3 regions of the Methylobacterium sp. Ger2507 genome follow, and region 2 is predicted to be linked to each of the others. Evidence: predicted binding sites of a transcription regulator. Region 2 holds the regulator's gene; each other region holds the start of a gene.
The links. The regulator LexA, encoded in region 2, represses DNA repair genes until DNA is damaged. The targets are predictions, from matches to a motif close to TGTTCNNNNTGTGTTCNG.
Positions count from the first base shown of each region.

Region 1: a site for LexA is predicted at 4,002-4,019, ahead of ruvC (crossover junction endodeoxyribonuclease RuvC). Genes of this name have one in related genera too.
Region 3: a site for LexA is predicted at 5,779-5,796, ahead of ssb (single-stranded DNA-binding protein). Genes of this name have one in related genera too.

Region 1 covers NZ_JBUYVC010000001.1:1,485,154-1,495,634, reverse strand. Annotated here, with positions in the region: gene bfr (bacterioferritin) at 12-509, opposite strand; gene ACV7NL_RS06925 ((2Fe-2S)-binding protein) at 572-829, opposite strand; gene ruvA (Holliday junction branch migration protein RuvA) at 1,082-1,699, opposite strand; gene ACV7NL_RS06915 (YceI family protein) at 1,876-2,517, shown strand; gene ACV7NL_RS06910 (hypothetical protein) at 2,540-3,256, opposite strand; gene ruvC (crossover junction endodeoxyribonuclease RuvC) at 3,376-3,942, opposite strand; gene ACV7NL_RS06900 (YebC/PmpR family DNA-binding transcriptional regulator) at 4,236-4,982, opposite strand; gene ACV7NL_RS06895 (HAD-IA family hydrolase) at 5,407-6,159, opposite strand; gene rpe (ribulose-phosphate 3-epimerase) at 6,153-6,839, opposite strand; gene ACV7NL_RS06885 (phosphoribulokinase) at 6,873-7,733, opposite strand; gene ACV7NL_RS06880 (class 1 fructose-bisphosphatase) at 7,763-8,824, opposite strand; gene ACV7NL_RS06875 (LysR family transcriptional regulator) at 9,055-10,011, shown strand; gene ACV7NL_RS06870 (NAD(P)/FAD-dependent oxidoreductase) at 10,008-10,481, shown strand, end outside.
Region 2 covers NZ_JBUYVC010000001.1:2,580,538-2,591,018, reverse strand. Annotated here, with positions in the region: gene ACV7NL_RS12000 (CpaD family pilus assembly protein) at 1-559, shown strand, start outside; gene ACV7NL_RS11995 (AAA family ATPase) at 671-1,915, shown strand; gene ACV7NL_RS11990 (CpaF family protein) at 1,991-3,445, shown strand; gene ACV7NL_RS11985 (type II secretion system F family protein) at 3,442-4,410, shown strand; gene ACV7NL_RS11980 (type II secretion system F family protein) at 4,508-5,470, shown strand; gene ACV7NL_RS11975 (metallophosphoesterase family protein) at 5,680-6,357, shown strand; gene ACV7NL_RS11970 (calcium-binding protein) at 6,468-7,757, opposite strand; gene lexA (transcriptional repressor LexA) at 8,302-9,054, shown strand; gene ACV7NL_RS11960 (ComEC/Rec2 family competence protein) at 9,048-10,481, opposite strand, start outside.
Region 3 covers NZ_JBUYVC010000001.1:4,094,574-4,105,054, forward strand. Annotated here, with positions in the region: gene ACV7NL_RS18850 (peptidylprolyl isomerase) at 1-92, opposite strand, end outside; gene ACV7NL_RS18855 (hypothetical protein) at 97-576, opposite strand; gene ACV7NL_RS18860 (peptidylprolyl isomerase) at 578-1,150, opposite strand; gene coaD (pantetheine-phosphate adenylyltransferase) at 1,199-1,699, opposite strand; gene gyrA (DNA gyrase subunit A) at 1,874-4,534, opposite strand; gene ssb (single-stranded DNA-binding protein) at 5,036-5,620, opposite strand; gene ACV7NL_RS18880 (NADP-dependent oxidoreductase) at 5,842-6,873, opposite strand; gene ACV7NL_RS18885 (DUF4174 domain-containing protein) at 7,230-7,625, shown strand; gene ACV7NL_RS18890 (hypothetical protein) at 7,789-8,280, opposite strand; gene ACV7NL_RS18895 (phosphodiester glycosidase family protein) at 8,524-9,369, shown strand; gene ACV7NL_RS18900 (hypothetical protein) at 9,379-9,693, opposite strand; gene ACV7NL_RS18905 (hypothetical protein) at 9,719-9,901, opposite strand; gene ACV7NL_RS18910 (hypothetical protein) at 9,935-10,294, opposite strand; gene ACV7NL_RS18915 (NADH:flavin oxidoreductase/NADH oxidase) at 10,379-10,481, opposite strand, start outside.

The DNA.
Region 1 (10,481 bases), 1.1 Mb from region 2:
GCGTTCCGACGTTACTCGGCTTCCGGAGCGATCGGCTCCAGGCCGCCGATATGCTTCTGCGCGTAGAGCGGCAGGCCGATCTGCGAGATTAGCTCCAGCTGCGTCTCGAGGAAGTCGATATGGCCTTCCTCGTCCTCGGCCAAATCCTCGAACAGGCGCTTCGAGACGCGATCGTTGACCGAATCACAATATTTGGCGGCTTCAAGGTACAGGGCGCGTGCCTCATTTTCGGCAGCGAGGTCGCACTCGATGATCTCCTGGACGTTCTGGCCGATCCGCAGGGGATCAAGTTCCTGGAGATTCGGGAAGCCGTCGAGGAACAGAATGCGATCGACGAACCGATCCGCATGGTTCATTTCTTCGATAGATTCCTTGCGCCAGAACTTGGCGAGATCGATGTAGCCCCAATCATTGAGCATGCGGAAATGGAGCCAATACTGGCTAACCGCCGTTAGCTCGCTGCGCAGTCCTCGATTGAGGTACTCGACGACCTTCGCATCACCCTTCATCCGCCCAATCTCCCTCGAAGCACGTTAAGCTGGAGGGGAGCTTCAGCACCCGGAATGGGCGCTCAGGCGGCAATCCCCTCCTCCGCAGTTTGGACCTTGACCAAACTACAGGAGCTCGCGCAAGTCGCCGTACACGCATGCGCCGCCTCATCGAGAGCATTTTGTAGAATGCCGCGGATGGTCCGGGCGCAGCGCCCGCATTTCGGGCTGCACCCGAGACAGGCCTGAACCTGGGCCGGCGTACGCGGACAATCCGGGCCACGATGCAGGCAAGCGCGCACAGCGCGGTCGGACAGGACGTTGCAGGAACAGACGATCATTGGGACCGTAACTCGTGCGTGGCTCGTGCCGCTGGGTGAGGCCATCGGGTAGGATGACCCCGATTGCTCCGTCGAAGGATGAGCGACAGTGATGCTTGAGCGCGAAAACCGAACCCATGCATCGAATTCGCCGCCAGATTAGAATTATTGAAAACTGCTTTGTTATCAGAAGGTTAGGTCTTCGCACCCGATCTGGCAACGGATGATGGCGAAGTCAAGGACGCAATCGTCTCGCGCGAGATGATGTCCACCTCAGCGAGCGAGTTCGCGCAGGCCCAGCCGGATCAGCGTCTTCGCCTCTGCGCTCTCTCCGGCCTGCTTCAACGCCTCGGCAATGGCAGAGGACGCCTGAACAGGAGCGTAGCCGAGATTGACCAGGGCCGAGATGGCATCCGAGACGGGTTGTGGCGCAGTGCGATTCTCGACCGCACCCGACAGCGCGATCACCGCAGGATCGATCGCTGCGAAGGCGGGGGCCTTGTCCTTGAGTTCCGCCACGAGGCGGGCGGCCAGACGCGGACCGACACCGGGTGCACGCGCGACCGCCCCCTTGTCCCCCATGGCGATAGCCGAGGCCAGGGCCGACGGCTCGAGCACCGAGAGCAACCCGAGAGCGACCTTGCTCCCCACTCCCTGTACGGTCTGGAGTAGGCGGAACCACTCGCGCTCGGCATCCGAGCGGAAGCCGTAAAGCCGGATCATGTCCTCGCGGACGTGAGTCTCGATCGCCAGATCTGCCGCCTCGCCGATTCCAGGCAGGCGCTGGAGCGTCCGGGCGGAGCAGTGAACCACGTACCCCACCCCTTGGACGTCGAGGATCACAAAGTCCTCGCCGTAGGAATCAATCACCCCCTTCAGCTTGCCAATCATCGCCTCAACCATTCTCCTGCCGCCGGAATGCCTACAAGGCGGCACACCAGAGCGCCATGTGCCGCGTCGCGCCAACGACAAGCGACTGTTCCCTCCCCGGCCTCGTATGTCTTGAGGCCGGGCGAGGTTCGTGAAATCAAAGGCGCCTGACCCCAGACACACGGATGACCGACCCGATGCGCCAAACCGCGCTGTTTCTCGCCTTCGGATTCCTGCTCACCGCCGGCGCAGTCGCGGCCGTCGAGACACCGGCGACTGCCACTGTGCCTTCGGCAGCGCCCTCCAGCGATCCAACTCAGGTGCGTCGGGGCTCCTATGTCCTCGATCCCGCACACGGCAAGATCACCTGGTCGGTGAGCCACCTCGGATTCTCGACCTATTACGGGTCGATCACGGATGTGAGCGCTCGGGCGGTGCTCGACCCGAAGGAACCCGGAAAATCCAGTCTCACGGTCACCATCGGTACGGACAGCCTCAATGGCCTCAACGACCACCTCAATCAGAACCTGAAGTCCCCCGACTTCTTCGATACCGCGAAGTTTCCGAGGGCAACCTTTACGGCCACCAGCATCGAACCGACCAGCCCGACCACGGCGCGGATCAACGGCGACCTGACCCTGAAGGGCGTGACCAAGCCGTTCGGGTTCGACGCGACCTTCAACCAGGCCGGGACCAATCCGGTGAGTAAGGCCTATACCGTCGGCTTCGACGGACGGGCTGTCATCAAGCGCTCCGATTTCGGCATCAGCGCTTACCTGCCGATGATCGGCGACGAAGTTTCCCTGCGTCTCGAGGGTGAATTCAAGGCTGTAGAGTGACCCCACGCCCCAGCGCCCGCAGCTAGCGATAGATCTCGGCGAGCAGAGCCGTCACCAGCACCAGCATCGCCATTTCGATCAAGGCGGAAGCAAGAATCCGAATCGCCAAAACGAACGGGAAGAGATCTGCGCCAGCCCGCTCGGACCCGTGAAGCATGCGGTCGCTGAAGCCCAGGGGCAGAATGGCTGCGACGAGGATCAGGCCAATCCGTCCCGCCGACCCACGGGTCATCGCGATCACCGCGCGCAGGTTCGCATCGGGAGCGCCAGCTGCCAGCGCAGGCGCAAGCATGCTGGTCCAGATCTGCAGGATCAGGATGGCGATCCACGCCGAGAGGCCGGGGATCACCCGGGCTGATCCGAAAGTGTCGGTCGATAGCACCCGATCCAATACACCACTGACCAGAAGCCAGAACAGTTCGAGAGCCAGGAAGTCCTGGAAGGGGCCGGCTCGCCCAGTGACGATCGCCTGCACGGAGCCATCGACTCCGATGATCGTCCGGAACATCGCCATCCAGTAGGGGGCGAGTAGAATCGTACAGATCCCATCGACCAGGAAGATGTCTTCGTGGAAGCGGACGGGTGCGGCCGCATCAGCCATCAGCGTGTGCGCCGCTTCCTTGGCAAGAACGACGAGGAACGCGAAGGTTGTGGCGGGGCCGAGACTGCGCATGGACGGAGGCGCGACGATCAACGCATTCCGAAACGTGTCCGCCATCGGCAGCGTCGGACGCGTCATTCCAGGATCAGCCATTTCGCTCGATCTCCACCCAATCCGCTGGGATGCTCAGAAGGTGCGAACCGCCTAGCCGGGACTGGTGCATGGCCTCGACGTCCAAGTCGGGGCCATGCACCGCCTCAGTTGCGCGCCAGGGCGGCCGCGATCCGGGCCGCCGCGAGGCTGCTCGCCCCGGCGACGGGAGCGTGCTGGCGCTTCAGCGCATGCCCTCCCCGATGGCTGTTGTGGGTGATGGCGATGGCAAGTGCATCCGCTGCGTCGGCGACCTTGAACTGCGCCAGCGGCAGCAGGAACTTCACCATGGCCTGGATTTGCGCCTTCTCGGCATGCCCCGAGCCGGAGACCGTCTTCTTGATGAGATTGGCCGAGTATTCGAACACCGGCGTTCCGGCCAGAGCTGGCACCAGAAGGGCCATAGCCCGGGCATGGCCGAGCTTGAGCGTCGCCTGCGCGTCCTTGTTGACGAAGGTCTCCTCGACGGAGACCTCATCGGGCCGAAACGACTCCACGATGCGAGTGATGCCCTCGTAGAGTTCACGCAGGCGCAAGGCGAGCGGCAAATCTCCGTCAGAGGTGACGACACCGCAATCGACATAGGCGAGCTTCGTACCCGTGGCCGTCACGACGCCCCAACCGGTGCGCCGCAGGCCCGGGTCAATGCCAAGGATGCGGACGGAAAGCGTCATGCGAACACAATCATGAACGGGTCGGCTCCAGGCGCGGACTTCGCGCCGATCCGAGCGTTAGGGACATACCGTGAACGGAGCGTTATGCCAACGGCCACGGCGTTCGGATATGCGAACGCGTCAGCCCCACGTCAGGTCAGCGTCGAAACTCTCTTGCGAGAGATTGGCGTGATCGCCGCCAGAGTTCTTGCTTCGGCCTTTAAACGCGCACGCGAGGCCGGCATTCTCGATGACGAGATCAAACGTGACCGCGACATTCTGAAGGCCGGCTCAAGCAACCGGTTCCAGAGCATTCAGCCCTGCAGCTTCTCCATGAGCGCGTCCGAGAGCGCGAAATTGACAAAGACGTTTTGGACGTCGTCCTGGTCCTCGATCACCTCGACGAGGCGGATCAGCTTCTCGCCGGTCTCGTCATCGACCTCGATGGTGTTCTGGGCCTTCCACACCAGGGCAGTCCGGCGCGGCTCGCCGAAGCGCGCCTCCAGCGCCTTCGAGACTTCGCCATAGGCGTCCTGAGCGCAGATGATCTCATGACCGCTCTCGTCCGAGCGCACATCGTCCGCGCCGGCCTCGATGGCGGCTTCCAGCACGGTATCGGCATCCGCAACCTTGGCGTCGAATTCGACGACGCCGACATGATCGAACATGAAGGAGACGGCGCCCGTTTCGGCGAGGCTGCCACCGGACTTGGTGAAGGCCGAGCGTACGTCCGAAGCGGTGCGGTTGCGATTGTCGGTCTGCGCCTCAACGATGAGCGCGGCACCACCTGGACCGTAGCCCTCGTAGCGGATCTCGTCATAGCTCTCCGCATCGGCACCCTGCGCCTTCTTGATCGCGCGCTCGATGTTGTCCTTGGGCACGTTCTCGGCGCGGGCCGCGATGATGGCGGCACGGAGGCGGGCATTCATCGCCGGATCGGGCAGCCCGAGCTTGGCGGCCACCGTGATTTCGCGGGCGAGCTTGCCGAACAGCTTCGAGCGGACCGCGTCGACGCGGCCCTTGCGGTGCATGATGTTCTTGAACTGGGAATGGCCGGCCATGACGTGACCCTAGACTGGAAGAACGAGGGCGGATCGCGAAGGCCATCTGCCGGGGCGGCACGCCCGCGATGCCGGACGAACGGATTTGGCCGGCTTATAGGCCGCCCGCCGCACCGATGACAACGCTGCGGCGCACCGTGGGCAACCCTGGCATCGGCGCGGTGGCATTCCGCTTCGCGGACGCTATCCTGTTGGAATGACGCACGATGCCATCCATCGAGAACGCTCCGAGACGCTCCTTGCGGACGCGCGAACCCAGCCTGAGATGACGCCGCGCTGGCTTAAGCTGGGGATCGCGGGAATCCTCGGGGTGGTTGCCGGTGCGATCCTGTTCCCGAAGCGTGCCGAGGGCGAACCCATCGGACAGATCGGAACGCGCGGGCGCTCACGTGGAGGGCGCACGAAAGTCTGACGTTGCGCACACTCAGGAAGCGACGTGGGCGTGCCAGGCGCGCAGGGCGCTCAAACTGACGATGCCCCCCGGCCACACGTGTCCGAAGAGGTGTCGGTGCGGCGCGCCGGGCTCGCCGAGATCCGAGACCGCGGAGAACGCGCCGTCGAGGCGGTGGCTCTCGGTGTAGCGGCTGCGGGTGGCGATCACCGGCAGTCCTGCATCGAGGGCCGAGCGGATGCCGGCAGCGGAATCCTCGAAGGCCACGGCTTCCGAAGGAGTGACGTTCAGTCGCCGGAGGGCTAGGTCGAAGACGTCGGGGGCCGGTTTCTTGCGGGCCGCCTCGTCGCCGCAGGCGATCACGTCGAAGGGCACATCGCCCGCGGGGAAGTTGATCCGCAGCAGCGTGTCGACGTTGGGGCGACTCGTCGTACTCGCCACCGCGAGTTTGATGCCCGCGGCTCGCGCCTCGGCGATCAGTCGGCCGACGCCTGGGCGCAGCGCGAGGTTGCCACCCTTCACTAGGTCTCCGTAGCGACGGGTCTTGCGGTCATGGATCTCCCCCATGCGCGAGCGCAAGGCATCAACCTCATCGGCATGCTCGGTCTCGACGTAGTGGCGCAGGCGCTCCTTGCCTCCCATTACCGTGAGAAGATCGGCATAGCGGGCCGGTGACCACGACCACGGCAGGCCCATATCCGCGAAGGCGCCGTTGAAGGCCTGCCGATGCAGATCCTCTGTTTCCGCCAGCGTCCCGTCGACGTCGAAGATGAATGCCCTCAGCATGCGAGGGAGCCGACTCCCGCAGACGCGGCACCGGCACGGATCGCGGCAATGCGCTCCGCGTAGCCCGCCGCACCACCCTTGAACACGGCGTTGCCCGCCACGAAGGCGTTGGCGCCGGCACGCGCTGCAAGCGCCACCGTTTCGGGGCTGATGCCGCCATCGACTTCGATGTCGATATCCCGCCCGGCGGTCATCGCGCGAATTCGGCGGATGGTCTCCAGCGTCGAGGGAATAAAGCTCTGGCCACCAAATCCGGGATTCACCGTCATCACCAGGACGAGGTCGACGAGATCGAGAAGCGGCTCGATAGCAGAGGCCGGCGTACCCGGATTGAGGGCGATTCCGGCCCGCTTTCCGAGATCGCGGATCGCCTGGAGCGAGCGGTGACTGTGTGGGCCGGCCTCGACATGGATCGAGATCGTGTCGGCGCCGGCTTCCGCGAAAGCTGCGAGGTAGGGGTCGGCGGGGGCGATCATCAGGTGCACGTCGAAGTGCTTGGCCGAGTGCGGTCGTAGCGCCTTGATCACAGCCGGACCGAAGGTGATATTGGGCACGAAATGTCCGTCCATCACGTCGAGGTGGATCCAGTCGGCACCCGCCTCGGACACCGCGCGCACCTCCTCGCCGAGCTTGGCGAAATCCGAAGAGAGAATCGAGGGCGAGATGATCGGGCCGTTCATGAATGAGGTCCTCTGCTGCGCATCGCCGGAGCCTTATGCCATCCGGCGCTTGCGCTCGACGAGTTGCATGATGATCGGCGTCAGAATGAGCTGCATGGCAAGATCGAGCTTGCCGCCCGGGATGACGATCGAATTGGCGCGGCTCATGAACGAGCCCTGGATCATCGAGATCAGGTAGGAGAAGTCGATCCCCTTGGGGTCCTTGAAGCGGATCACCACCATCGATTCGTCGGCGGTGGGAATCCACCGCGCGATGAACGGATTCGAGGTATCCACCATGGGGACGCGCTGGAAGTTGATGTCAGTCCAGGTGAATTGCGGGCAGATGGTCTGCACGTAGTCCGGCATGCGACGCAGGATGACGTCGGTGACGGCCTCGGTGGAATACCCCCGGAACGAGCGGTCCCGGTGCAATTTCTGAATCCATTCGAGATTGATCACCGGCACGACGCCGATCTTGAGGTCCGCGTAGCGGGCCATGTCGACATTGTCGTCGACAACGCAGCCGTGCAGCCCCTCGTAAAACAGCAGGTCGGAGCCCGTGGGGAACTCCTCCCAGGCCGTGAAGGTCCCGATCTCGGTGCCGTACTGCGCCGCGTCCGCGCCGTCATGCGCATAGTGGCGCGTTCGCCCACGACCCGACTCGCTGTAGGTGCGGAACACCTCCTCAAGTTCGGGCAGCAGGTTGGCTCGCGGCGCGAAGTGGCTGAGGTTGGGCTCCTCGGCCATCATCCGTCGCATCGTGTCACGATCATAGGCGTGGAATGCGTCGCCCTCGATATAGACCGCGCTCACATCCTCGCGGCGAAAAATCTGCTCGAAAGTGTTGCGGACCGAGGTGGTCCCCGCCCCCGAGGAGCCGGTGACCGAGATGATGGGGTGACGCGCCGACATCGTTGTTCGTGCTGACCCGCGCCGGTGCGCTAGCTGCGCATCAGGCCGCGCTGCCCGAACAGGGGCGAGCGGCCGGCAGCGGCGTTGCGACCGTCGTAGTACTTCGCGACACACGCGACCTCGTCGAGCGAACCAAAGATCAGCGGCACGCGCTCGTGAATGCCGGTGGCGCTGATATCGAGGATGCGGCGCTCGCCATCAATCGCAGCGGCACCGGCTTGCTCCATCAGCATCGCAATGGGGGCGGCCTCGTAGAGGAGACGCAGGCGCCCCTGGGCGTAGCCCTTCCGGTTGTCGCCCGGATACAGGAAGACGCCACCGCGCAGGAGCACGCGCTGAGCATCGGCGACCAGCGAGCCAAGCCAGCGCATGTTGAAGTCCTTGTCCAGGGGACCGTCCGAACCGCGCAGGCAATCCTCGACATAGGCCTTCACAGGTCCGTCCCAGTGCCGGGCATTCGAGGCATTGATCGCGTATTCCTTCGCCGAAGTAACGACGTCCAGGCGCGGGTGCGTCAGGCGGAAGGTGCGTTCGGCGCGGTCGAGCGTGTAGATCTGCGTGCCGTGGCCGAGCGTGACGACCAGGGATGTCGCCGGCCCATAGGTCACGAACCCTGCGGCGATCTGCGCAGTGCCGGGGGTGGTGAAGGAGGAGATCGAATCCGCGTCTCCGGCCACAGCGGGACGGATGCCGAAGATCGACCCCACCGCCATATTCACGCCGATGTTGGATGAGCCGTCGAGCGGGTCGATCGCCACCGCGAGCGGTGCGCCGGGGGTGAGTTGCATCATGCCCTCGGCCTCTTCCGAAGCCACCACAGCGACCGGCGCACCGCGCAGAGCTTCGGTGAAGCGCTCGTGGGCCAGGACGTCGAGGGCTTTCTGGACGTCGCCGTCGCTGTTGTGCTCGCCGGTGGCGGCGAGATCGGCTCCGCCGAGCATGCCCCGGCCGATCACCTCGCTGACATCGACGGCGGCTTCGGCACAGGCGGCGACCACGGCCGCCGCATCGGCGAGTTGCGCATCGGCCGACACCATTGTCGCGAGGCAATCCGCGAGAGTGGATCCGAACTCCAGAGACACCGTCGACATGAACGTCCGTCCTTCTTCATTCCTGACAGGGAGGTCCCGGCCGACAGCTTCGAAGCGGAAGACTCCGCTTTCGCTCACCGACCGTTCACCGTCGCATCCTGCCCCTTGGCACGAGAGCGGCCAGCGACACCAGGGCTTCGAAAGCTTCGGCCCCCTCACGGCCCACATCGTATCACCGAAAGAATTCTGAAAAAACTTGCGAGCGATTCCAAAAAAACTAAAACCGCCTGATGCGCAACCTTTCCCTCAAACAGCTCCAGGCCGTCGCCGCGGTCGCCCGCCTCGGCACCATGACGCGTGCCGCGCAGGAGCTCAACGTGACCTCGGCCGCCCTCTACGCGCGCATCCGCCAGTTGGAGGAGGAAGCCGGCCTGATGCTGTTCGACCGGACACCCACAGGCTTGAAACCGACCGATGCCGGGCGCGAGATGCTGTGGGCGATCAACAGCATCAACACCGTGCTCGAAACCTGCGCCGACCGCCTGGAGACCCTGAAGGGGGGCAGCGGCGGACGTGTGGCCATGGGGGTGGTTTCCACGGCCAAGTACTTCGCTCCGGGGGTGATCGCCGGCTTCGTCGGCCTGCACCCGGCGGTGGAGATCAATCTCACGGTCGGCAACCGCGGCGCCATGGTCGAGGCTCTGCGCAACTACGAGATCGATTTTGCCATCATGGGCCGTCCGCCGCGCGATTTCGCCATTGAAGCGGAAATCTTCGGGCCACACCCGATCGTGATCATCGCAGGACCGCACCACCCCTTCGTCGGTCGCGCGGGCCTGACGCGGGCGGATCTCGCTCAGGAATCCTTTCTCGTCCGCGAGGAAGGTTCTGGCACCCGCACGGTGTTCGAGGAGTTCATGGCAGGCGTCATGATTAAGCGCGCCCGCCTGGGGATCGATTCCGGTTCGAACGAGACGATCAAGCAGGCTGTGATGGCAGGACTTGGCATCGCCCTCATCTCTGCCCACACGGTGGCAGCTGAACTGGACAGCGGGCGCCTCGCCGTCCTCAACGTGGAGGGCTTGCCGATCCGACGCGACTGGTACGCGGTACGCAGGGCCGACAAGGTTCTGGGCCCAGCTGCCGCGGCGTTCTGGGATTACGTCGCCAAGGACGGTGGCCGTTGGCTGCCCCAACTCCGGCTTTCGCAGAACCCGTCGTCGGTCACCGCGGAGTTCGAGGCATGAGCACGGCCGGTGTCGTCATCGTCGGCGCCGGTCAGGCCGGCTTCCAGGTCGCGGCCTCCCTGCGCGAGGCGGGCTTTGCCGATCCCATCACCCTGTTGGGCGACGAGGGCCTGCCCTATCAGCGCCCCCCCCTGTCGAAGGCTTATTTGGCTGGGAAGACCGATGCGGCCGGCCTCTGCCTGCGGCCGCCATCCTATTTCGTCGAACACAGGATCACCCATCGGTCGGGTGTGACCGCGACGGCAATCGACCGCCGGAAACGACGCGTGGCGCTCAGCGATGGAAGCGCGCTGGCCTACGACCATCTTGTGCTGGCCACTGGCGCCCGCAATCGATCGCTACCGGTCCCAGGGGCAAACCTGGCGGGCGTCCATCAACTGCGGACCCTCGCCGATGCAGACGCTCTCAGGGCGGCCCGTGACAGAGCAAACGCCATCGCGATCATCGGTGCGGGCTTCATCGGCCTGGAA
Region 2 (10,481 bases):
CGTCACCGGGACCGGCCATCTCGATCCGCGCCAGGCCGCCGACGTCGATGCGTTCCTGCTCGAGTTTCGGCGCTACGGCCGGGGGACTCTGGTGCTCGACCTGCCGGGCGGCATCGCCCCGGCCCAGGGGGCGGCGGTCGAGCGGACGGCCGCGGCCCTGCGCCGGATGGGCGCGGATGGCGGCGTCCCGGGCCGGCAGATCGTGATCTCCCACTACGCCGTGGCCAACCCGAACCTCGCCTCGCCCCTGCGTCTCAGCTTCCAGCGCATGGAGGCGAAGGTTGCCAGCCAATGCGGGACCTGGCCGCAGGATCTCGGCGTCGGCGATGCGCCCTTCAACGGACGCAACGAAACCTACTGGAATTTCGGGTGCGCCTCGCAGTCGAACTTCGCCGCCCAGGTCGCAGACCCCGTCGACCTCGTCCGGGCCCGGCCCGAGGGGCGCATCGACACCATCCGGCGGACCAACGACATCGGCAAGATCCGGGACGGCAAGGATCCGTCAATCGAATGGCGTCAGGATGGGAAGACCTCGGTCAAGTCGCAGGTCTCGCAATAACCGCAAGGGGCGGGTGGCCCGGCGCCACCCTCTAAGTTACCCGCCACGTCGCTCATCACGTCATCCGCCTTCGCTCCCGCCTCTGCACCAACCTGAACCGGAACCACCCTCATGACGGATCTGAACGAGACGTCCGAGCGCATCATCGCCCCCGTGCCCCGCATCACGATCCAGGCGTTCTGCGAGACGCAGGAGAGTGCGACCCTGGTCGAATCGGTCGGCTTGGATCGACGCATGAACAAGGCGCACATCAAGGTTCAGATGGGGGGCGGCGCCGCCGCCGTCGAAGCCTACCGCCACGCGCCGACGCCGAACGTCATCGTCATCGAAACCCAGGGCATGAAATCGCGCCCGCTCGAGTACCTCGATTCACTGGCGGAGGTCTGTGACGAGGGAACGAAGGTCGTGGTCATCGGCCACGTCAACGACGTGGCGCTCTATCGGCAGTTCATCCAGCGCGGCGTCAGCGAATACCTGATGGCGCCCGTGCGCCCGATCGATCTGATCCAGGCCATCTCGGACCTCTTCACCGCTCCGGGTGCCAAGCCGGTGGGGCGGACGGTCGCCGTCGTCGGCGCCAAGGGTGGCGTCGGCGTGTCCACCCTCGCCCACAACCTCGCCTGGACGATCGCCCGCGAGCAGGACACCGCCACCGTCATCGCCGATCTGGACATCGCCTTCGGCACGGCGAGCCTGAACTTCAACCAGGACCCGCCCCAGGGCATCGCCGAGGCGGTGTTCGCCCCGGACCGTCTCGATTCGATTCTTCTCGACCGCCTCCTCTCGAAGTGCAGCGACCGGCTGTCCCTGCTGGCAGCGCCGGCCACCCTCGACCGGACCACCGATCTGGGCGAGCCGGCGTTCGACCACCTGCTCGACCTTCTGCGGGCCGCGGTGCCGTGCGTCGTCCTCGACGTGCCGCATCAATGGACCGCCTGGTCGCGGCGCCTGATGATCAGCGCCGACGAGATCATCATCGTCGCCAGCCCGGAACTCGCGGCCCTGCGCAACACCAAGAACCTGCTCACCCTGCTTCAGCAGAACCGGCCGAACGACCGCAAGCCCCGGGTCATCCTCAACGGCGTCGGCGTTCCGAAGCGCCCGGAGATCGCCCTGGCGGAGTTCGCCAAGTCCCTCGATACGACGATCGGCGCCGCGATCCCGTTCGACGCGGCCCTCTTCGGAACGGCCGCGAATAACGGCCAGATGATCGGCGAGGTGCAGGCCGGCTCGAAGGCGGCGGAAATCTTCTCTTCCCTCGCCGCCTCGATCACCGGCCGGGCGGAGCTGAAGCGCGCGCGTCCGAACCTGTTCGAGCCCCTGCTGTCCCGGCTCGCCCGGCGCAAGGCCTCCTGATGCGCCATCTGTCGTCCAAGGACCCGATCCTTAAGGACCCGATCCCCAAGGACCCGATACCCAGGAGCCCGCGCCATGTTCGGTAGACGATCGGGCAGTGCCGCGGTGCCGGCCCCGCGGCCGATGACGGACCTTGCGAAGGCGCCGGTCTCCCTGCCGATCCACGATGATTCGATCCTGCGCCCGAAAGCCGAGGCGCCCCGCCGGCCCGAGCCGGTGCAGATCCAGGAGACCTCGAAGTCCGAGGACTATTTCCGCACGAAAAGCATGATCTTCGGGGCGCTGATCGAGGCCATCGATCTGTCCCAGCTCTCGCGCCTGGATGCCGAATCGGCGCGCGAGGAAATCCGCGACATCGTCTCGGAGATCATCGGCCTCAAGAACATCGTCCTGTCGATCGCCGAGCAGGAAGAACTGCTCGACGATATCTGCAACGACGTGCTGGGCTATGGACCGCTCGAGCCGTTGCTGGCGCGCGACGACATCGCCGACATCATGGTCAACGGGGCGACCCGGGCCTTCATCGAAGTCGGCGGCAAGATCCAGCTCACCAACGTGCGCTTTCGCGACAACCAGCAGCTGATGAACATCTGTCAGCGGATCGTGAGTCAGGTCGGCCGCCGCGTCGACGAAGCCTCCCCAATCTGCGACGCGCGCCTCCCCGACGGGTCGCGCGTCAACATCATCGCGCCGCCGCTCGCCATCGACGGGCCGGTGCTGACGATCCGAAAGTTCAAGAAGGACAAGCTGACCCTCGATCAGCTCGTCTCCTTCGGGGCGATCTCGCCCGAGGGCGCCCGCATCCTGCAGATCATCGGGCGCGTCCGCTGCAACGTCGTGATCTCGGGCGGTACCGGCTCGGGCAAGACCACGCTGCTGAACTGCCTGACCCGCTACATCGACGCCGATGAGCGCATCATCACCTGTGAGGACGCGGCGGAGCTGCAATTGCAGCAGGCCCACGTCGTCCGCCTGGAAACCCGGCCGCCCAACATGGAGGGGTCGGGTCAGGTCACCATGCGCGATCTGGTCAAGAACTGCCTGCGCATGCGCCCCGAGCGGATCATCGTCGGCGAGGTCCGCGGACCGGAGGCCTTCGACCTCCTCCAGGCCATGAATACCGGCCATGACGGCTCGATGGGCACCCTGCACGCCAACTCGCCGCGCGAGGCCCTGGCGCGCATCGAATCGATGATCACCATGGGCGGGTTCAGCCTGCCGTCGCGAACTCTGCGCGAGATGATCTGCGGGTCCATCGACGTGATCGTGCAGGCGACGCGCCTGCGGGACGGCTCACGCCGGATCACCCACATCACCGAGGTGTTGGGCCTGGAGGGTGACGTCATCATCACCCAGGACCTCTTCCTCTACGACGTGCTGGGCGAGGACGCGAACGGCAAGCTGATCGGCCGCCATCGCTCCACCGGCATCGGCCGCCCGCGCTTCTGGGAGCGCGCGCGCTATTACGGTGAGGACGAGGCGCTGGCGGCCGCGCTGGACGCGGCCGGAGAGGGCGGGAGCGGATCGTGAACGCCAGCGGCCTCGCCCTCGCCTCCGGTCTCCTGGCCCTGACGGCCGGCGGACTGGCCTATGTCTTCGTGTCCCCCTACCTCTCGGGCGAGCGGCGCTCCGCCGAGCGGCGCCGGACCGTGAGCGTCGTCGCGGCCCCGGGCGCCCGTGCGGCGACGGTCAGCCGGCGGGATCAGGTCGCGAAGAGCCTGAAGGAGGTCGAGGCCAAGCGCGAGGGCACCAAGGTGACCCTGGAGCTGAAGATCGCCCGCGCGGGCCTGTCCTGGTCCCGCAACCAGTATTACCTGATCTCGGCCGGGATCGCGCTCGTCTTCGGCGCGATCATCTTCATCACGACCGGCAACCCCCTGGCCGGTCTCGGCGCCGTGTTCGCCGGCGGCTTCGGTCTGCCGCTCTGGCTCCTGACCTTTCTGCGCAAGCGCCGGATCGCCGCCTTCATCAAGGAACTTCCGACCGCGATCGACATCATCACCCGCGGCGTGCGCGCCGGCATCCCGGTGGGCGACTGCTTCCGGATCATCTCGCGCGAGGCCGAGGAACCGATCCGCAGCGAGTTCCGGCAGGTGGTGGAATCTCAGACCCTCGGGGTCTCGCTCGGGGACGCCCTCCTGAAGATGTACGAGCGCGTGCCGGTCTCCGACGTGAACTTCTTCGCGATCGTGATCAGCATCCAGGCCAAGTCCGGCGGCAACCTCTCGGAGGCCCTGGCCAACCTGTCCCGCGTCCTGCGCGAGCGGAAGAAGATGGCCGGCAAGATCCAGGCGATGAGCATGGAGGCCAAGGCCTCCGGCGGCATCATCGCGGCCCTGCCCTTCATCGTGGCCACCCTGACCTACCTGTCGAGCCCGGATTACATCTCGCTGCTGTGGCGGACCGATATCGGCAAGCTCGCGCTGGTGGGCTCCGCGATCTGGATGTCGATCGGGGTCTTCACGATGAAGAAGATGATCAACTTCGACGTCTGATGAGGCCGCCGACCCGCACTCTCCGCCGTCCGCGCTCCACGCGCGGGCTCCCCGCTCACCCCCATCCGCGCCCGGCGGGATCGTACGGAGACACCGCATGCTGGACCTGATCGCCGCCAAGGTCACCGAGCCGCGCTTCCTCGGCACGGTCCTGGCCGGCGTCGCCGCCGCGGCGACCGCCTTCGCGCTGCTCCAGCCGATGTTCGAGCCCGACCGCCTGGGCAAGCGCATGAAGCTGATCGGCGAGGAGCGGGAGGAGATTCGCCGCCGCGAACGCGAGCGGATGTCCTCGAAGGTCACCCTGCGGGTCGCGCCCAAAGCCTACATGAAGCGGGTGGTGGAGCGGTTCAGCCTCGATCGCTGGCTCGGGACCGAGACGGCCCGCAAGCAGCTGATGATGGCGGGCTACCGTTCGCCGGGCGCCGAAACCGCCTTCCTGTTCTTCCGCCTCGTGACGCCGGTCGTTCTGGCGGTGGTGGCGATCTTCTACCTGTTCGTGCTCGGGGTTCTGGACCAGCCCTTCGCGATCCGGGCGATGATCGTGATCGCGGTCCTTCTCTTCGGGATCAAGGCGCCGGAACTCTACCTTCTCAACGCGTCGAGCAAGCGCCAGACGGAAATTCGCTCGGCCTGGCCGGATGCGCTCGACCTTACGTTGATCTGCGTCGAATCCGGCATGTCGGTGGAGCACGCCTTTCGCCGCGTCAGCGCCGAGGTCTCCGGGCAGTCCATCGTTCTGGCCGAGGAACTCGCGGTGCTGACCGCCGAGCTGTCCTATCTTCCGGACCGGCGCATGGCCTTCGAGAACCTCGCCAGCCGCATCGGCCTCGACCAGATCAAGGCGGTCACGACGGCGCTGATCCAGGCCGAGCGCTACGGCACCCCGGTCGGCCAGGCCCTGCGCGTGCTGTCGCAGGAAAGCCGGGACATGCGCATGAACGAGGCCGAGAAGAAGGCGGCGGCCCTGCCGCCGAAGCTGACCGTGCCGATGATCCTGTTCTTCCTGCCCGTGCTCTTCGTCGTCATCCTGACGCCCGCCATGATCCAGGTCTTTCGCTGACCCACGCCGGAGCCCGATCCGACCCGTGCGCGGCCCTGACCCGGCATTCCCCGCTCACGGTGGCGGGTCAAACCCCTGAGGAGCCCCGACCGGGCGAGCGGTGCGGCGGCAGCCCGGGCGCGTCGAGGATTTTCGTGGCGCCGAATTCCTGCCATGCGGGTGCGATGCTCAGTCCAGCCACTCCGCACGCCCCGCGCCCCGACACCCCCATGAACGACCTGACTTACGCGATCGGCGACATTCACGGATGCGCCGATGCCCTGATGCGGCTGCTCGAACGGATCAACGCCCATCGGGGCGACCGCAGCGCCCGCATCGTCTGCCTCGGCGACTACGTCGATCGCGGCCCCGACAGCGCACGGGTCGTCGCGATGCTGAGCCACCTGCAGGCCTCGGCACCGAACGCCGTCGTCTGCCTCATGGGAAACCACGAGCGGATGATGATCGATGCGTATCGCGATGCGGCGGACGCGGCGGTCTGGCTCGCCAATGGCGGCGATGCCACGCTCCGCTCGTTCGGCGTCACGGAGCCGGACGCACTTCCGTCGGAGGTGGTGCGCTGGATGGCGGCGCTTCCCACCTTTCACGAGGATGCCCTGCGCTACTACGTTCACGCCGGCTTCCGCCCGGGGCGCACCGGACCGGATCCCGATGTCGCCAACCATCTCTGGATTCGCCAGCCTTTCCTCGGCGCCGGTTTCGACTTCGGCAAGCACGTGGTCCATGGGCATACGCCGCAGCGGACCGGAATTCCCGATCAGAAGCGCTACCGGACCAATCTCGACACCGCCTGCGTCTATGGCCGGCAGCTCACGGCCGGCATCTTCGACCAAGGGCAGGCCGGCCCGATCGGGTTTCTCCACGTCGATCGCGACGGATCGGCTTGAGGTGACTGCGTCCGCGCCCCGCTTGCCCCGGCCTGAAGGCCGCGACGAGGCCAGGAACGAAGAGCGAGGCTCGTTCGAGGCGGCCCGATGCAGGCCGCCGCGACATCGGATCAGGCGAACAGGAAGTCGTTCAGCGTCAGCAACGGGCCCAGGGCTCCACCCGCGCTGACCTGAAGCTGCCCCTGGGACCCGCCCGCGGCGTCGTGAACCTCGTAGACGCGCGCGTTGCCGGACGTTCCGATGAGGTCCAGGGTCGAGGCGACGGCGAACCCGCTGAACTGGATCACATCGCCGCCCGATTGCCCCGCGCCCTGGAAATCGACGATCAGGTCGCGAATGCCCTTCGTCTCCAGATCGCCGAAGGTGATGACGAAGGTGTCATCCCCGGCTCCGCCGGCAACCCGGTCGCCGCCGCGACCACCCATGATGAGATCGGCGCCGGCGCCACCGTTCAGGATATCGGTGCCGTCGCCACCTTCCAGAACGTCATCCCCCGCGTCGCCACGCAGGTTGTCGTCGCCGAGGCCGGCATAGAGCCGATCGGCGCCGGTGCCGCCCTCGAGAAGGTCATCGCCCTCGCCGCCATCGAGCCCGTCGGCGCCCGCACCCCCGAGAAGGGTGTCGTTGCCGACGCCGCCATAGAGCCAATCCTTGCCGGCCCCACCGTCGATGTGATCGTCGCCCCGTCCGCCCTCGACGTAATCGTCGCCGCCGAAGGCCGAGAAGGTGTCGGATTTGCTGCCGAGCCAGATCTGGTCCTTGCGATCCGTTGCGATCGGAAGGCCCTTGTCCTGAAGGAGAGCGAGGTCGAGATCCGAGATCTGCGGGCGCCACCCCCAGGGCGAATAGGGGTCCATCAGATCTTCGACGCCCGAGACATGCGCCCGCGCATCGTCGAGCTTGGCAGGGCCACCCAGGACCGTGGTTGTATTCTCGTCGTAATACACCATCGATCCGTTTTCATACCAGGCCGGCTGGAAATCAATGAACCCGATGGCATGGGCGATCTCGTGCTGGAACAGCCCGAACGCGTCGATCTTGTTGGACGGGACACCGGCTTGTCCCTGCGGATCGAAGAAGAGATCGCCCAGCTTGTCCTGGCCCAGGGTGACCTTGCCGTCCGCCTCGCCTCCATTGCCATCCCAACCCTCGCGCGCTTCCAGGATCGGGGCGAAGGTCCATCCCTGGCCGTCCCAGGCATAGCTGGGACCGGCATTGGCCAGGACATTTCCGCCGGCGAAATTGCCCATCGCGATGGCGATCTCGATCACGGCGTCGCCCTGGATGTGTTTCGCCCAGCCATCCGCCGCGCCTTGCGCCGTCGCCAGGATGAGGTCTGCTTGGCCGCCAGCGGCATTGCGGGAACTTTCACTGTCCCAATACGCAATGATTTTCGACATGTTTGCTTGGCCTTGTCGTTGTTCTGGCGTTTTTCTATAAGGGGAATATCTATCTATAGGCAGTAAAGGACACAACGACGGGGTTTTCTCTTGGTTAAGGAGAGATGAGAGGCAAGGCTTGCAGTCTATGATGCTTTGTAGCGCGAGCCGTCCATCGCATCGCATCGCGCCGTGCCTTTGCGGAATGCGGCGAACGGCCGATCCGGGTGCGACAGAGTCGAGAAACGCGCGCCTTCCCGGTTCATGCCTGCCCGACGCGCACGAAACCTGAGCGCCGTCGATCGCGGGGCAAGGTCAGCGCTCTGGCGGCCTTTCCGCCCGATCCGGATATTGCCAGAGTTGCGTCCGGATGCTCTGGTGACCGGTGACCGGTGACCGGACCAACCCGACCGGCCCTGAATTGGGATCGGACGCGCGCCACCGCGCACGAATTCCGCCTTCTTTAAGGAACTCTTGCAGAACACTTGCGGAACGTTTAACGTGTTCGTGGTTTGTTTCTGTGGTCGTCCGCCGCAGCCAATGTCTCCAACGAAGAGTGTTCCGCATGTTGACGCGTAAGCAACTGGATTTGCTCCAGTTCATCCAGCTTCGGATGCGCGAGAGCGGCGTTCCCCCGTCCTTCGACGAAATGAAGGACGCCCTCGATCTGAAGTCGAAATCGGGCATCCACCGCCTGATCACGGCCTTGGAGGAGCGGGGCTTTCTGCGGCGTCTGCCGAACCGGGCCCGCGCCATCGAGGTGATCCGGATGCCCGAGAGCCTCGGCGGTCAATCCGCCTCGGCGCGGACCGCGCCTGCGGCGGAAGTCCGTCGCTTCACCCCGAGCGTGGTCGAGGGCGGCAAGGGGAAGGGTGTGCCGGCCGGCGCCTCCATCTCACGCCTGCCGACCACCCAGGCGACCGACGAGAGCGGCCGGGCTGTGACGATCCCGGTGATGGGGCGGATCGCGGCCGGTACGCCGATCTCGGCCATCCAGGAGCAGAGCCATTCGGTGACGATGTCGCCGGACTTCCTCGCGGGTGGCGAGCACTATGCCCTGGAGGTGCGCGGCGATTCGATGATCGAGGCCGGCATTCTCGACGGCGATCTCGTGGTGATCCGCAAGCAGGACACGGCGAACACCGGGGACATCATCGTGGCCCTGATCGATGACGAGGAAGCGACCCTCAAGCGCCTGCGCCGACGGGGATCGTCCATCGCTCTCGAGGCCGCCAATCCGGCCTACGAGACCCGCGTGCTCGGCCCTGATCGGGTGCAGATCCAGGGGCGCCTCGTCAGTCTCGTGCGTCGTTACTGAGGCTCTTCGCCGGTCCCTTCGCCAATTCCTTCGCCCGGCCCTTCGCCGGGCGAACCTGGTGCGTCCTTTGCTCGCCCGATCGGCGCTGCCGGCACGATGTCCGGTGCGGCACGCGCCGGTGCGTCCGTGTTGGCAGGTGCCACGGGTCGCCAGGGAACGGCTTCTCCCGGGCGCCGGGTCGTAACGACGCGGGCGCCCTCGCGCGTGAGGCGCAAGGCCGCCGCGCCGTGTGCCGCCAGGAAGGTCCGGTCGAGGACGAACGCCGCGGCGCAGCCCGGCGGGGCCGATTGGCGGCTGATCAGGATATCGGCCCGGGCGCAATCCTCCGGGAAGGCGCGCTTGTCGGTGACGAGGGCGACCCTGCGCCCATCCGGCAGGGTCAGGGTACAGCCGAGGCCATCGCACCGGGCGTCCGGAAAGGCCGGGACGGCGCCGGCCTTCCGGGCATCGCCATCCGCTTTCAGCCATTGTTCGAGCACGAAGGCCGGCGGACGCCCCAGAGTGGCGAGGTGGCCGCTGCGATCCCGGATCGCCGCCCCGGTGCCTTCCCGATCGACGTAGATGTCGAAGCGATCGGGCGACGCCGCGAAGGCGATGCCGATCGCCGCCGGGATCAACCCGAGCCAACGCAGGGACGAGGCCGGAAGGGTGAGCAGGAGGAGGCCGGCCGCCAGCAGCCCCAACGCCCCCGCCCCGAAGGCCGGCACCACCACGACGGCGTGTCCGAAGCCCGCGATCCAGGTCGAGATCGACAGCATTCCGCGCACCGCCAGACCCATCGCCCACCACACCGGCTGATCCAGGGCGAACGGATAGGCGAGGATGCCGAGCACCGCCGCGGGCATCACCGCCAGGGAGACCAGCGGGAGGGTGAGCGCATTGCCGACGAGGCCGAAGGGCTGCACCGTCTGGAAATGATAGGTCGCAAAGGGCGCGGTGGCGATCTGCGCCACGAGGGTCGTGGCCAGCGTTCCGACGATCGCGGCGATCAGGAACGCGACGGCGCGGGTGACGGGACCGGCGCCCTCGCGGCGGCCGCCCTGTCCGGCGATCAGCGGTGCGCAGGCGATGAGCCCGGCAACGGCGCCGAAGGACATCTGGAAGCTGGGGCCGAGGAGCCCGTCCGGATCCCGCGCCAGGGCGATCAGCGCGGCGAGCGCGAGGTTGCGCATGCTGAGGGCCGGCCGATCGACCAGAATCGCGCCGAGCATCACCAGGGTCATGATCAGCGAGCGTTCGGCCGCGATGTCCCACCCGGAGAACACGCAATAGGCGGTGACCCCCACCATGGCGATGCCGGCGGCGATCTTCTTGATGGGCCAGTGCAGGGCGGTGAACGGCACGATCGCCAGCCCGGCCCGCACCAGCCAGAACACCACGCCGGCGGCCAGCACCATGTGGAGTCCGGAGATCGACACCACGTGATA
Region 3 (10,481 bases), 1.5 Mb from region 2:
CGCTCGACGTGGCTGGGGGCGAGGTCGGGGCGGAGCCCGATCACGACGCGGCCCTTGGTGGTCTCCAGGATGATGGTCTCGGTCTCTGCCATGGGTCTAGACTCCTTGTCCCTTGGGTCCTTGGTAGATGAAGCGGAGCGCGATGGGGCGCCCCGCAATGGCCGCGCCGAGGGCGGGGGTGATCCGGGCCGGCGTGCAGCGCCGGATCGCCGCCAGGGTCGCATCGGTGAGGATGCGGTCGGCACGGGTATCCAAATCCTGCGTCGCGTAGGTGACGCGCGGCGCGCCGATGACGCTGCCGTCGCGCCGGAGCGCGAAGCGGGTCGTGATCTCGGCGCGCCCCAAACCCGTCAGCCCCTGCGGGATTTTCCAGCAGGCGGCGAGGACGGGATACAGGCTTCGGAGCGTATCAGCGGGCGACCGCGCGTCCGCCCGGCCCGGGACCGGCACCCGGACGGTGCCGCGCAGGGTTTCGGGAAGGCTCAGCGGGCCGGTCGACGGGGCGGCCTGCGCGACGGCCGAGACCGTGAGCGTGGCCGCTCCGATCAGGGCGCTCCGCAGGCCGCCCTGCCGCACCTTACTTGGCCCCCTGTGCCATCTGCATCTTCACGATCTTGTCGGGGTTCTGGACCGCGCCGCCGGGCGCGCCCGGGGCGGCCTTCTTGATCGCGTCGACGGCCTCCATCCCGGAGGAGACCAGCCCCACCACCGTGTACTGGCCGTTCAGGAACGGCGCGTCGCCGAGGCAGATGAAGAACTGGGAATTGGCCGAATTCGGGTCCGACGAGCGGGCCATTCCGACCGTGCCGCGACGGAACGAGGCCTGCGAGAACTCGGCCGGAATGTTGGGCAGACTCGAGCCGCCGGTGCCGTTGCCCTTCGGGTCGCCGGTCTGGGCCATGAAGCCGTCCATCACCCGGTGGAACTTGAGGCCGTTGTAGAAGCCCTGCTTGATCAGGGTCTTGAGCTGCGCCACGTGTTTCGGCGCCAGCTCGGGCCGCAGCTCGATGGTGACGCGGCCGTCCTTGGTGTCCAGGTAGACGGTGTTCTCGTCCGCCGCCCGCGCCGCCGGTGCGGTCGCCAGCAGGCCGGCCACGGCCAGAAGGGCGACCCGGCGGTTGAGTCCGAAAGTCTTTTTGCCAGAAGTCATGAGAATCAGCGGTCTCTCGTTGGACGTGACGGAGGGAATCAGTGGCGTTCAGGCCGTGCCGAAGCGCTGCGCGAGGCGCGTCGCCACCACCTGCGGCACGAACGGCGAAACATCGCCACCCATGGCGGCGATCTGGCGGACCAGGGTGGCGGTGATGGGCCGGACGCCCGTGGACGCAGGCAGGAACACGGTCTGCACCTCCGGCGCCATGGCGCCGTTCATGCCCGCGAGCTGCATCTCGTAGTCGAGGTCGGTGCCGTCGCGCAGGCCGCGGATGAAGACGCTGGCGCCGACCCGTCGCGCCGCCGTCACCGCGAGGTCGTCGAAGGTCACGATCGTCAGCGCCGTGCCCTCGGCCTCGGCCAGGGGCTCGCAGGTGAGGCGCAGAAGCTCCGCCCGCTCCTCGGGCGAAAACATCGGCGCCTTGCCGGGATGCACACCGATGGCGATGACGAGGGTGTGCACGAGCCGGCACGCCTGACGGATGACGTCGAGGTGTCCGTTCGTGACCGGGTCGAACGAGCCGGCATAGAGGGCGGTGCGGATCATCGCGGCCCGGGGTAGAGCATTTCGTCTCGAAACGGAACCTCCGGCCCGGAGAGAACCCCTCAGCCGGGAGGGAACCCCTCAGCCGCGAAGCAACCCTTCAGCCCGGAAACGATACGGGCGGGTCCTCCGCCGAAGGCCCGCCCGTGTCGTTCGTTCGTGGCCGTGCGCCGTGGCCTACGCGGCCTCGTCGCCGCCCTCGGTCTCGTCCTCGCCCTCGATGTGCTCCACCGACACGACCTTCTCGGTCTTCTCGGTGTTGAACACCGTCACGCCCTGCGAGGCGCGGCCGACGATGCGGATGTCGTCCACCGGCACCCGGATCAGCTGGCCGCCATCGGTGACCAGCATGATCTGGTCGGAGGGCTGGACCGGGAAGGAGGCCACGAGGTTGCCGTTGCGGGCATTGACCCGCATGGCCGTGATGCCTTTGCCGCCGCGGCCCGAGGTCCGGTATTCGTAGGACGACGTCCGCTTGCCGAATCCGCGCTCCGACAGCGTAAGCACGAACTGCTCGTTGGCGCCCATCTCGTTGTAGCGATCGAGCGAGATCGCGCTGGCCTCTGCGACGCCCTCCTCCGCCTCGGGGCTCGTCGTCTCCTCGCCCTCGACGCCGTCGCCGATCACAGCGCGCCGCATCTTCAGGTAGCCGGCGCGCTCCTCGGGGCTGGCGTCGAAGCTGTTGAGGATGGTCATCGAGATGACGCGGTCGTCCTTGGCCAGGTTGATGCCGCGCACGCCGGTGGAATCGCGGCCCTTGAAGACGCGGACATCCTCGACGGGGAAGCGGATGCACTGGCCCGCCTGCGTGGTGAGCAGCACGTTCTGGTCGGCGCGGCAGATCTCCACGTGGACGATGTGGTCACCCTCATCGAGCTTCATGGCGATCTTGCCGGCGCGGTTCACCTGCACGAAGTCCGAGAGCTTGTTGCGCCGGACCCCGCCGCTGGCGGTGGCGAACATGACGTCTAGGGTCTCCCAGGAGGCCTCGTCCTCCGGCAGCGGCATGATGGTGGTGATGCGCTCGGTGCCGGCATCCATGGACAGGATGTTGACCAGCGCCTTGCCGCGCGCGTTCGGCGCCGCCATCGGCAGGCGCCAGACCTTCTCCTTGTAGACCTGGCCCTGGTTCGAGAAGAACAGCACCGGCGTGTGGGTGTTGGCCACGAACAGGCGGGTGACGAAATCCTCGTCGCGGGTCGCCATGCCGGAGCGGCCCTTGCCGCCGCGGCGCTGGGACCGGTAGGTCGAGAGCGGCACGCGCTTGACGTAGCCCGCGTGGGACACGGTGACGACCATGTCCTCGCGTTGGATCAGGTCCTCGTCCTCGACGTTGGCGTCCCAGTCGAGGATCATGGTCCGGCGCGGGGTGGCGTAGGCCTCGCGGACCTCGGCGAACTCGTCCTTGACGATACCCATGATGCGCAGGCGCGAGCGCAGGATGTCGAGATAGTCGGCGATCTCGTCGGCGAGCTTCTTCAACTCGTCGCCGATCTCGTCGCGCCCGAGGGCGGTCAGGCGCTGCAGGCGCAGGTCGAGGATGGCGCGGGCCTGGACCTCGGACAGGCGATAGGTGCCGTCATCCGACACCCGGTGGCGCGGATCGTCCACGAGGGCGATCAGCGGCGCGATGTCGTGGGCCGGCCAGTCGCGCGCCATCAGTGCGTCGCGGGCGCTGTTGGGGTCGGGCGAGGTCCGGATCAGGCGGATCACCTCGTCGATGTTGGCGACCGCGATGGCGAGGCCGCACAACACGTGGGCGCGCTCGCGCGCCTTGTTGAGGAGGAACTTGGTCCGGCGGGACACCACCTCTTCGCGGAAATCGATGAAGGCCTGGAGCAGGTCCTTCAGGTTCATCAGCTCGGGGCGGCCGCCGTTCAGCGCCACCATGTTGCAGCCGAAGGACGATTGCAGCGGGGTGAAGCGGTAGAGCTGGTTGAGCACCACGTCCGCCATGGCGTCGCGCTTGATCTCGACCACGATGCGCATGCCGTCGCGGTCGGATTCGTCGCGCAGGTCGGAGATGCCCTCGATGCGCTTCTCCTTCACCAGCTCGGCGATCTTTTCCATCAGAGTCGCCTTGTTCACCTGATACGGGATCTCGGTGAAGATCAGCGCCTCGCGCTCCTTGCGCAGCTCTTCCACGTGGGACTTGGCCCGCATGATGACCGAGCCGCGCCCCGTGGCGTAGGCCTGGCGCGTGCCGGCCCGTCCCAGGATCGAACCGCCGGTGGGGAAATCGGGGCCGGGCACGATCTCGGTGAGCTGCTCGATCGACAGGCCGGGCTCGTCGATGAGGGCGACGCAGGCGTCGATCAGCTCGCCGAGATTGTGCGGCGGGATGTTGGTGGCCATGCCCACCGCGATGCCGCCGGCGCCGTTGACCAGCAGGTTGGGGAAGCGGGCCGGCAGGACGGTCGGCTCCTCGCGCGACTCGTCGTAGTTCGGCTGGAAGTCGACGGTGTTCTTGTCGATATCCGCCAGCAGCGCGTTGGCGGGCTTGGCGAGACGCGACTCGGTGTAGCGCATGGCCGCCGCCGGATCGCCGTCGACGGAGCCGAAATTGCCCTGCCCGTCGATGAGCATCAGGCGCATCGAGAAGTCCTGGGCCATGCGGACCAAGGCGTCGTAGATCGATTGGTCGCCGTGCGGGTGGTAGAGACCGATCACGTCGCCGACGATGCGGGCCGACTTGACGTATTTGCGCTCGGGCAGGTGCCCGCTCTCGTAGGCCGCGTAGAGGATGCGCCGGTGCACCGGCTTGAGGCCGTCGCGCGCATCCGGCAGCGCCCGGCTCACGATCACGCTCATGGCGTAATCGAGGTAGGAGCGCTTCATCTCGTCGGTGATGGAGACGGGCTTGATATCGGAGGCGGGCGGCGGCGTGCCGGCGCCCGGAAGTTCGTTGTCTGCCAAGGTCTTCGGTCTCTGCTGATACGAAGGCCCGGAGCGTCGGCGGCGCCGGTCAGGCGCGCCCGCTCACGGGATGTGTGTGCGCATCACCGGCGATCGGGCCGGGCCACGCATGGTCCTGCCCAAAGCCATAGCGCATTTCGATGGCGCAGGCCACCAAATCAGCCTTAACCCTCTGGCAGCCAACGGTTTGCGCAGGCGTCGCCCAGGACGCTTTCGTGCGGGGGTGGCGAGAGACGGCCGTCCGCCGAACGCGAACGGGCGCGACACCCCCGGTGCCGCGCCCGTCAGCCGCCGCGAGGGCTCGGCTGATCCGTGAGGGACGATCTTCGGTACGGCGCGTGGCCTTGAAGACCTTGGCCCGGGAGTCTTCCGTTCTCGTGTGTCTGGTCGGGATCACCGGTTTCCCCTGATCCCTGACAAACTCTAGAACGGGATATCGTCGTCGAGGTCGAAGTTCGGCTTGGAGCCGCCGCTGCCCCCACCCGATGCGGGCCGGCGATCGCCGCCGCCACCGGACGAGCGGCCGCCGCCGGCACCGCCACCACCGCCGTAATCCCCGCCCCGGTCGCCGCCGCGTCCGCCACCGCCGCCGAAATCGCCGCCGCGGCTGATCTGGCCGCCGCCCTCTTCGTCCATGCCCATCTCGCCGCCGCCGCTGCGCCCGTCGAGGAGCGTTAGCTCACCGCGGAAACGCTGCAGCACCACCTCGGTGGTGTACTTCTCGGCGCCGGATTGGTCGGCCCATTTGCGGGTCTGGAGCTGGCCCTCGATATAGACCTTCGAGCCCTTGCGCAGGTACTGCTCCGCCACGCGGGCGAGATTCTCGTTGTAGATCACCACCGAGTGCCATTCGGTCTTCTCCTTGCGCTCACCCGACATCTTGTCCTTCCAGGACTCGGATGTGGCGATGCGCAGGTTCACCACCGGATCGCCGGAGGCGAGGCGCCGCGTCTCGGGATCGCGCCCGAGATTGCCCACCAGGATCACCTTATTCACGCTGCCGGCCATGCCGCTCTCTCCTACCGATCGATCTCACGATGCGCCGCAGCTCCGGGACCCGTCCTCCCGGCGGCCGCGATGTCGCCTTTCATGAGCTTCCGAACGGCTCCGGGCAATCGCGGCCAGCGAACTGTCCCCGTGACTCTCACGGGATTCGCGCAGGTTCACGTTCTATATTTGTTCTCATCTTTTGGCAAGGCGCATCGCGGGGATGCGCCTTGCCCTCGGCCTCACCCGAGGCGCACGAGGAGCTTGCCGAAGTTGCGCCCCTTCAGCAGGCCCGCGAAGGCGTCGGGGGCGTTCTCCAGGCCGTCGACGATGTCCTCACGGTGGACGATCAGCCCGTCGCGGAGCCAGCTGCCGACCTCGGCGAGGAAGTCCCGCTCCTGGGCGGCGAAATCCCAGACGATGAAGCCCTGGACGTGCAGGCGCTTCGACAGGATCGCCCGCATTAGCAGCGGGATCCGGTCCGGCCCGGGCGGCAGTTCGGTGGCGCTGTAGCCGGAGACGAGACCGCAGACCGGGATACGCGCGAAGGTGTTGAGGAGCGGCAGCACCGCATCGAACACCGCCCCGCCGACATTCTCGAAATAGACGTCGATGCCGTCCGGGCAGGCGGCCGCCAGGGCGTCGGGGAAATCCTCGGCCCGGTGATCGAGGGCGACGTCGAAACCGAGGGTCTCGCGCAGATAGGCGCATTTCTCGGGGCCGCCCGCGATGCCCACCGCCCGCGCGCCCTTGCGCTTGGCGATCTGCCCGACGAGGGAGCCGACCGGTCCAGCGGCGGCGGCCACCACCACGGTCTCGCCGGCCTTGGGCTGTCCGATGTTGAGGAGGCCCGTATAGGCGGTCATGCCGGGCATCCCGAGGACCCCGAGGGCGGTGGTCACGGGGGCCGCTTCGGGATCGAGCTTGCGCAGGCCCTCACCCGCCGCGGTATAGAAATCCTGCCAGCCGCCGAACCCCACCACCCATTCGCCGACGCGGTAATCGGGATGGTTCGAGGCCGCGACCTCAGCCACGGTGGCCCCCACCATGGTGTCGCCGATCGCGACGGGCTCGGCATAGGATTTCGCCGCGCTCATGCGGCCGCGCATGTAGGGATCGAGGGAGAGATAGCGGTTGGCGAGCAGCACCTCGCCGGCCTGCGGGGTCGGCATCCGTGCCTCTTCCAGGCGGAAGTGCGACGCGTTCGGTTCGCCGTGCGGGCGGGCGGCGAGGACGATGCGGCGATTGAGGGTGGTCGCAGGAACGGCGGTCATGGCGTCTCCGGGGATTCTCATGCCTGCGCGATGGCGGGCGAATCGACGAACGGGTGAGTGGGCCAGAAGGTGGGCACGGCCGGCCCGGCATGCAGTCAACAACGCGGATGGCAGACATGGCGGAAGAGCCGGCAACGCGGAAAAACGGGCAACGCGGAAAATGGGCAACGCGAAAGAACAGAAAACGTCGATGAATGCGCAACGCGGTTCCATGAACGAGAACGGGGGCCGGATTGCGAAAATGGATGCAGCGGGGCGAAGACGACGCGTCGAATCGACCGCACGAACCGGGCGCCGGGTTCCGCGCGGGGCGGTTGCGCGTTGTCCGATCGGAACGCTCAGGCGGGAGGACGCGGATGCGGCTGGGGTTGATGATCGGTGCGACGCTGCTGGGGATCGGCGCGGCGGAGGCCGCAGAGGATGCGCTGGCCCGGTATCGCTGGGTCTCGCGGGTTCTGGTGCTCTCGGCGCCCGACGCCGCCGATCCGAACCTCGCCGCGCAGCGCGCCATTCTGGCGAAGGCCGCGCCGGGTGTGAGGGAGCGGGACCTGGTAACCCTGGAGGCCATCGGCGACACCCCGGAGGCCCATCGGCTGCGCGGCGCACTCGGTTTGCCGGGCGGTACGTTCCGGGTCGTCCTGGTCGGTAAGGACGGCGGGGCGAAACGGACCGACTCATCTCCGCTGGCGGCCGGTGCGCTGTTCGACACCATCGACGCGATGCCCATGCGCCGCGACGAGCGGCGTCGCTGAGGTGATGCGCCGCGACGAGCGGCGTCGCTGAGGTCAAGCGCCGCGACGAGCGGCGTCGTTAAGATGGAGCGCCGCGACGAGCGGCGTCGCTGATCGGCCGGAAATCCGTCGCCCAACGAAAAAGGGCCGCACGCAGCGGCCCTTTCCGTGTCGCCGGAACGGCTCAGTAGCAGCGCTCGATCAGCACCCGGCGATAGCCGTAAGGCGTCCAGCGCACGCGCGGGACAGTGTAGCAGCCGCCGCCGTAGCCGTAATCGTAGGCCCCGTAGCCGACGGGGGCGTAGCCGTAGCCGTAGCCCGGGCCGTAGCCACCGTAGAGACCGCCGGCGGCGAGACCAAGGCCGACGCCGAGACCCAGGCCGCCGAGACCGTAGCCGAAACCGCGTCCATAGCCACGGCCGTAATAGCCGCCGCGATAACCACCGAAGCCGCCGCGGTAGCCGCCGAATCCGGCATGGCGGTATCCCCCGAAGCCGCCGCGATAGCCGCCGAAGCCACCCCGGAAACCGCCGCCGCCAAAGCCGCCCCGGAACCCACCGCCGCCGAATCCGCCGCCGTGGAAACCACCACCATGGAAGCCGCGGGCCTCGACCGTGGCCGGGATCATCGCGAGGGCGCCGATCATGGCCGCAGAGGCCAGAACCACTCGTTTCATCGCAGGATACTCCGAGAGAATCGAAAACAGTCCCCTTATGACTGAGAACGCCGTGGCACCGGAAACGGTTCAGGTGCGTTGCATCCCTCCCGCTTTCGTGAAACCCACCTCCGCCCGTCGCCCGCGTGCGGGCGCACTTGACCCATTGCCCGCGTGCGGGCGCTCTTGAAATCAGCGTCGGTTTCGGGCGAGGAAGCGGGCCACCGCCGCGATCCCTCGGCGCGCGGTCGGCGGACATGCGGGATGATGATGGTTCAGGGTGTCGCGCGGGCTCGCCTTGGGACGAGCCGTTCTCCGGGTCAGGTCCGGACCCTGATCCGCGCCGCCTGCCTCGGCCTCGCGCTGACCGGCACGGCATTCGCCGCTCCGGCCTCCCCTCCCAAAGCGGCGTCGGTCCCTGCCCCGGTGTCCTCCGCGGTGTCGGCACCTTGCCGCGCCGTCCTGGCGGAGGGCGAGACCTATACGGTGTGCACGGTCGACCTGCGGCGTGAGCGGGTGCGCCTGTTCTGGCTCGGGGCGGACGGCCTGCCCTATTCCTCGCTCTCGACTCTGGCGGAGAAGCAGGGCGCGTCCCTCCGCTTCGCCATGAATGCCGGCATGTACGACAAAGGTCAGGCCCCGGTCGGGCTCTACATCGAGGACGGGCGCGAGCTGAAGGGCGTCTCCACCGCCAACGGGCCGGGCAATTTCCATCTCAAGCCGAATGGCATCTTCTGGGTGAAGGGCGACCGGGCCGGGGTGATGGAGACGGGCCGCTACCTGCGCAGCCCGCCCAAGCCCGATTTCGCCACGCAATCCGGCCCGATGCTCGTGGTGGACGGGCACATCCATCCCAAGATCTCCGCCGACGGCCCGAGCCAAAAGATCCGCAACGGCGTCGGGGTGCGCGACGACGGGCGCACCGCCGTGTTCGCGATCTCGGAGCGTCCGGTGAGCTTCGGCGCCTTCGCGCGCCTGTTCAAGGACGGCCTGGGCTGCCGCAACGCGCTGTTTCTCGACGGCAGCGTGTCGAGCCTCTATGCCCCGTCGATGAAGCGCCAGGACATCAGCCGCCCCCTCGGCCCGATGGTCGGAGCGGTGGCGCGCTGACCTCCGGCCTCAGGCATCGTCCTCGCGGCTGAAGACCTCGCCCTCCTCCGCCAGCCGTGCATCGGCCTCATCGCTGCGAAGGATCTGGTCGTCACGAAGAATCTGGAGGGCGCGGTACTGCTGGAGCAGGCCGCGCAGGCGGATGTTGGCCTCGGTGCAGTCGGCCGGCTCCGGGCTGTCCGCCGCACAGCCCGCGATGGTCTCGTCGGTCTGCCGCTCGATGACCGCCCGATCGGCCGCGCTCGCGGCGTCGAGGTCGCCGAAGCCCAGCTCCAGCGCGATCAGTTCGGCGATCTCATGCCGCTTGTCCTCGATCTCGGACATGTCCCCTCCCGGGTTGCTCTCCGTCCTAGAGAACGGTCAGGGCGGTCAGGTCGATCCAGGCCTCCTGCTCGTCGCCATCGACGTCGCCGTCCACGAACCAGCGGCACAGGGCCCGGTCCCCGTCCAGGGCCACCACCGTCATGGTGGCCTCGTTGTCGTCGGATGCGACGTAGTCGCCGACCTTGATCGCCACGGCTCGGGTCTCCACGGAACGCCTCCTCGCCTCTGTGATGGATGAGTGTCAGGCCCGCCTGGCCCGTTTGCCGAAGGCGACCGAGAGGCGCGCGCGCACGCCCTCGGGGATCTCGGTGCGTGATTCGATCCGCACGCAGGGCATCTCGGCCCCGATGGTGCTGCGCGGGTCGAAGTCGAAGCGCATGTGGCGCAGGCCGAGTTCGAGGCCGGTGACGCCGTCCGACTGGGTCAGGTCCTCGCCGAAGACCTCGATCAGCGGCCCGTCCGGATCGCCCTTCTCGATCTGGATGATGAAGTAGCCCGCCGGTTCCTCCTCGTCGTCGGCCCCCGAGATCAGGGTGATGCCATTCTCAATGTCGAGGCGGACCCGCTCCACCGCGAAGGTCGTGACGTCGTCGTCGTCCATGCCGTGTGTCTCTCGCGAAACGCCCGCCGCGGCGGGGTGACAGAAGGGAAGCGGCCGAGGGCCGGGAGGTTTCGCCGGGCTCGCTCAGCGCTGTCCGTGCCGGGTATCGGTGAAGAGGTCCTTGAACTGACGCGGCTGCGAACGCCAGTACTGCCGGGGCGCCCGCACCTGCGCGCCGAGCTCGGCC